One region of the Thalassotalea sp. SU-HH00458 genome, then DNA from elsewhere that is predicted to be linked to it. Evidence: predicted binding sites of a transcription regulator. Region 1 holds the regulator's gene; the other holds the start of a gene.

Region 1 (3,211 bases):
GTTAATCCATTTAGCGAATAGAGTTTTACGCGTTGATTGTTTTTAAAGGCCACTTTTAAAGTGGCTTTTTTTATATCTTTTTATCGAGCGATATAGCCAATTTGTTGAAAGCAGTAGCCTTGATTACCTGCCGTGAAAATCATTTTATACTCTGACGTTTGTTTGATCATCAAAGTATGAATATCGCTAACGTCAATGAAATAGCGCTAATCCGAGCGGATAAAGCAAAAATCCTCGAAGAAGAAAATGAAAATCTAGTGATATGCCTTGAATGTAATAGTGAATATTTATCCAAGTAATGTGTAATTTCTTATATTAGTGGTAGTGTTTATCTAGGCTATAGAGGTATTACCACATAAATTTAGCTTGAGTTCAGGGTAAATAATGCAATATTATGTAAAAGAAAATGAACTAAAAAAACAATAATCTATAATATATTAATATATAACGCACTGGGACTACCAATAATGACTGATTTACGCCAACAGGCACTTGATTATCACCAATTTCCAACGCCTGGAAAAATAAGTGTAGAACTTACAACGGCTGCCGAAACTAGCCTGGACCTCTCTCTTGCTTATAGCCCTGGAGTCGCAGAGCCTGTAAGAGCAATCGCTGATAACCCAGATGATGTTTATAAATATACTGGTAAAGGCAATACTGTTGCTGTTATTACCAATGGTACCGCGATTTTAGGTTTAGGTAATTTAGGTGGCATGGCATCAAAACCTGTGATGGAAGGTAAAGCATTATTGTTCAAACGTTTTGCCAATATCAATTCATTTGATCTAGAAGTAAAGCATAAAACCGTCGAAGAGTTTGTCTCAACTGTGGCAAACATTGCCGATAGTTTTGGCGGGATAAACCTTGAAGATATCAAAGCGCCAGAGTGTTTTGAAATTGAAAAGGCGTTAATCGAGCGTTGTAAAATCCCGGTTTTTCATGATGATCAGCATGGTACAGCCATTGTTACTGCGGCAGGTATGATCAATGCGCTTGAGATTCAAGGGAAAAACATTAAACATGCAAATATTATTTGTATGGGCGCGGGTGCGGCTGCGATTGCTTGTATGGAGCTTCTTATTAAATGCGGCGCGCAACGTGAAAAAATTTACATGTTAGATACTAAAGGTGTTATCCATACCCGTCGTGATGATTTAAATGAATATAAACGATTATTTGCTAACAATACCGACAAACGTACTTTAGAAGATGTTATTGATGGTGCTGATGTGTTTGTTGGTGTTTCTGGCCCTAATGTTTTATCGGCAGAACATGTGAAATTAATGGCACCTAAACCCGTAATCTTTGCTTGTTCAAATCCAGACCCTGAAATCAAACCTGAATTAGCCCATGCCACGCGTGATGATATCATTATGGCAACGGGTCGTTCTGATTATCCTAACCAAGTGAATAATGTACTTTGTTTCCCGTTTATTTTTCGTGGCGCTTTAGATGTGAGAGCAAGGACTATTAACGACGAAATGAAAGTCGCTTGTGTTCATGCCATTCGTGAATTAGCAAAAGAAGCTGTGCCTCAGGATGTTTTAGATGCCAGTTGTGAAAGTACATTAACCTTTGGTAAGGAATACATTATCCCTAAACCGATGGATTCGCGTTTGTGTGCGAGAGTGGCAAAAGCGGTTGCTCAAGCAGCAGTTGATTCTGGGGTTGCAGCGTTAGAATTACCTGAAGATTATATGAATAGCTAACCGTCCTTAAATGAAAAAGCTCAAATAAATAATGTATTTGAGCTTTTGTTGTTTTATCACGAGTGCTCGTGAGTAATAAATTAGACTAGCGATTAGTCATCTTCTATTTCAAATTGGCTAAAATCTGTGACACCTTGTTCTTCTAGTGCTTTACGAACACTGGCTGGTAGCTTCTCAACATTGTCTTTTGCTAAGTCGATATCATCAGGTAATGGTTGCCCGGTAAAGGCATGTAAAAACGCTTCGCATAATAATTCACTATTGGTTGCATGACGAAGATTATTTACTTGACGTCTTGTACGTTCATCCGTCAATACTTTGAGAACTCTTAAGGGGATAGAAACGGTAATTTTTTTTACTTGTTCACTTTTTTTACCGTGTTCGGCATATGGGTTGATATATTCGCCATTCCACTTTGCCATGAATTACCTCTGGTTACTTTTATTATGAGTTTTATGCTTAATTTACGCTGAAAACAGATAAACTATTCATCTTATAGTTTTAAATAGATTTTACTGGTTGTTACCGTCGAGTCAATAACGAATGTGTAGAAGTTTAGATGTCTAAAGTTCTTGACCCGCCAATTTAAAAGATTTAGACTTTTGGACGTCCAAAAGTCTATTTGGTTTTATTGCAGCAAATATTTCACTGAGAGTCATATGAACGATAAAAAAATTGCAACGATTGCAGTACGAGCAGGTATTAACTCTGACGAGCATCATGGTGCTGTTATTCCTGCTATTCATTTGTCGAGTACCTATGCCCTGAAAGGTTTTAATGAGAAGCGACAGTTTGATTATTCTCGTACGGGTAATCCGACAAGAGCAACATTTGCGCAAGCGATTGCTGAATTAGAACAAGGCAGTGTTGGCATAGTCACCAGCACAGGCATGGCAAGTGTGCATTTGATTTGTCAGCTTTTATCTACAGATGACACTGTGGTGATCCCTCATGATTGTTATGGCGGTAGTTATCGTCTATTTACCCATTTAGCTAAACGTGGACAATTTAATTTAATTGTTGTTGATCAAAATGATGAGCAAGCATTAAACGAAGCGTTACAACAAAAACCTAAATTAGTGTTATTAGAAAGCCCTAGTAATCCTTTATTGCGTTTAGTGGATATTGAAAAAATCACCAAAGCTTGTCATCAAGTTGGCGCATTGGTTGCCGTTGATAACACCTTTTTATCACCGGCATTACAGCAACCATTGTTGTTAGGCGCTGATATTGTTTTCCACTCAACCACCAAATATATCAATGGCCATAGTGATGTCGTTGGTGGCGTGTTAGTCACGAAAGATAAAGCGTTAGGAGAAGAGCTTGCATGGTGGGCTAATTGTATTGGCATTACCGGCTCTCCTTTTGATAGTTACTTGGCGTTACGTGGTCTTAAAACTTTGCCTATTCGTATGAGGCAACATCAAGAAAATGCCAACGCAGTAGCTCAATTTTTAAAAGCCCATGCGGCGGTTAAAGCAGTCTATTATCCAGGTTTT
Region 2 (3,211 bases), on a different contig from region 1:
TAATATTCAAAAATCCTGAATCGGCCCACTCGGCAACATGAGTATTCATGTCATCAACACTAAAGTCATATTCGCCAAAGGCATTTGGTAGCCCGGCATTGGGGTGAGCCGAAACCGCACAATCAGAAATTCGACTTAATTCAGCAACATATTGCCTTAATTCAACAGGGCCAAGTGCACAATTTAAACCAAAAGAAATAGGTTTAGCATGGCGAAGTGAATTATAAAAAGCTTCGGTTGTTTGTCCTGATAATGTACGGCCTGAGGCATCTGTAATAGTGCCTGAAATCATTACGGGTAAACGAATATTTAACGATTCGAAAACCGTTTCAACAGCAAAAATAGCAGCTTTGGCATTTAACGTATCAAAAATCGTTTCAATTAATATTAAATCACTTCCCCCTTCAATTAACGCTTTTGTCGACTCAATATAAGCCTCCTTTAGTTGATCAAAGGTGACATTACGAAACGCCGGATCATTCACATCTGGTGAAATTGAACAGGTTCTGTTTGTTGGCCCTAATACACCGGCGACAAAACGCGGTTTATCTGGATTTTTTGCCGTATATTCATCTGCAACTTGCCGAGCTATTTTGGCAGCCTCTAAATTAATCTCGGCGCTGTACGCTTCCATGTCGTAATCAGCCATGGCAATAGTCGTTGCATTGAAAGTATTCGTTTCAAGTATATCAGCACCCGCTTCGAGGTATTCAGCATGAATGGCTTTAATCACATCAGGTTGAGTCAGCACTAACATGTCATTATTGCCTTTCACATCTAAATGCCAATCAGAGAACTTCTCGCCACGGTAATCTTGCTCTTCAAATTTATACGCTTGAATCATAGTTCCCATAGCACCATCAAGAATTAAAATACGTTGGGCTAATTGTTGTTCAAAATTTTCAAACGATGCTGATTTCTTCATACTACTCTCAATTTGTTCTAATAAGAAAAACGACGTTAATACTGTAATTATATGTGTTTAAACTTGGTTTTCCGGCTGTCTTGCTCGAATATTCGACGCATCTAGCAAATAAGGTGTTATTTGATAGACATAATAGTTGAGCCAATTGGTAAATAATAAACTGCCATGACTACGCCACGAGCTATGCGGTATTTTGTTGACATCATTATTTGGATAATAATTTTCAGGCATAACAGCGTTTTCGTCAGCATTTAAATCACGATGGTATTCTTCATCTAATGTCGTTGCATCGTATTCTGGATGGCCTGTTAAATAGACTTGCTGCTTGTTTTTGCTTGCCACCACATAAACCCCCGCTTCTTCTGACTCTGCGATAATTTTTAGTTCCGAGACACTTAAATAATCAGCTTTATCAATATAACCATAGCGAGAATGCGGTACATTAAAAAACTCTTCAAAGCCTCGCGTTAACTGCTCTTTTGGATCAACAGGGCTGTGTTGATAAACACCTGATAGTTTTTTCTTTCGTAAATGGCGATTCAAGCCATAATGATGATATAAAGCCGCATGCGCCGCCCAACAAGAAAACATAGTTGATGTGACATTATTTTCTGCCCAATCAAAAACTTCACATATTTTATCCCAAAAGGTTACTTTTTCGTATTCTAGCAACGCTAAAGGCGCGCCTGTAATAATTAACCCGTCATATTGCGTGTCTTTAATATCATCAAATAAACAATAAAAGTTATCTAAATGCTCTTTCGGGGTATGCTTTGACTCATTGGCATGTATACGGACAAAATCAATATTTATCTGTAATGGAGTATTCGACAACATCCGTAAAATTTGCACTTCTGTTTCAATTTTATTCGGCATTAAATTTAAAATCGCTACTTTCATCGGGCGAATATCTTGATTAGCCGCACGATGCTCCGACATGACGAAGATATTTTCTTTATCTAATACCGATAAAGCCGGTAATTCATTAGGGATTTTAATGGGCATAAAAAGTACCTACAACACTGACATTCAACATAACATTTAGCGAATAAACTCGTGTGCATATTTCATACACACAGTATAGACACTACTGTGCCTTTTAACTTTAGCTATGTCAACTTCTAAACGTATAGACGTCTAAATGATTTTGTTAATTCTTATAACTTTTTCATAATTTTTTTACAGTCAGTATCGACAAGCGTTATAAGATCCGAGCCTTAAATTGGTTGTAGAATAATAAAATAGCAAATTATACTTGCGCGTAATAAACTACTACGCAAAATAATAAGATTACAGGACGTAATGATGAACGAAGAGGTTAAAGCGCTTAAGTCAGAGTTAGCTTTATTAAAACTTCAATTTAGTGAGAGAGTAAATACTGTCGAGGCTCGACTAAATAAATTACTTGAGCAAAAAGATCAACAACAGGATCAGTCTAATGATTATTTCAGTGAGACTATTGATAATCCCCCTCCTAACATAATCAATGAAACTCGATTAACAGACACTTTATTACCTAAAACAGCGGATGAATATCTAGCAATCAATAAAACGATAGAAGATTCTGTACCTGCCAAACCATCCTTTATCACCGTATTATTCCAAGCTGTTCTGTCTTTGTTATTCGATTGGTTCTCTCCTATCACTAAAATATATCAATCATATAAAGAACGAGGCATGCTTGGTATTTTTATTCTCACAATAACCGGTATTGGCTTAACCTTAGCTGGTTTTGGTTATTTAATGCAATTACTCATTGATCATCTTGGTGCAGGTTCTAAATCGTTATTAATGTGCTTTGCTGCAATACTTGTTATGGGAGTAGGCGTTGGCTTAAAGCTCAAAACAAGGTTTGGAGAGTTTGCCACAGCCATTGTTACTTTAGGCATATTATTATCATATAGCACGGTATACTTTTCAGGCAGTGTCTACGGCATAATCCCCAATATAATCGTCTTGTTATTATATTTATTTATCGCACTTGTTTGTCATGGTTTAGCTCAATGGTTGGACATTAAAATAGTTGCTGGTTTGGGAGTTATTGGTATTTCTACCATGCCAATATTGTCGAATACGATACAATTTGAATCTTTGTATTATTTATTGTCATTGGCATTTGTTATTACTAGTAGTTTGATATTAGCTTATAAAAGAAGTGAACTATGGCTTGCTAACTTAAGCTTAGCCTTTTTCATCGTTGCTTTAGAGTGGTTAATTGGCGTTGAATTTGTATATGTTTCTGCTTGGATAATAAATTTATTTTACTTGCTATTCTTTACTTACATA

What was found. Region 1 encodes MetJ, which represses methionine synthesis genes. Its sites were predicted from a motif close to TAGACGTCTAGACGTCTA; they were not measured.
Region 2: ABXH06_RS14365 (homoserine O-succinyltransferase) is a predicted target of MetJ. The motif match lies at 2,048-2,065, and genes of this name have one in related genera.

What each region holds. Positions count from the first base shown of each region.
Region 1 covers NZ_BAABWW010000004.1:206,385-209,595, reverse strand. Annotated here, with positions in the region: gene ABXH06_RS07940 (adenylosuccinate synthase) at 1-21, shown strand, start outside; gene ABXH06_RS07935 (malic enzyme-like NAD(P)-binding protein) at 468-1,712, shown strand; gene metJ (met regulon transcriptional regulator MetJ) at 1,805-2,134, opposite strand; gene metB (cystathionine gamma-synthase) at 2,372-3,211, shown strand, end outside.
Region 2 covers NZ_BAABWW010000009.1:140,236-143,446, forward strand. Annotated here, with positions in the region: gene metH (methionine synthase) at 1-925, opposite strand, end outside; gene ABXH06_RS14365 (homoserine O-succinyltransferase) at 983-1,930, opposite strand; gene ABXH06_RS14370 (DUF2339 domain-containing protein) at 2,228-3,211, shown strand, end outside.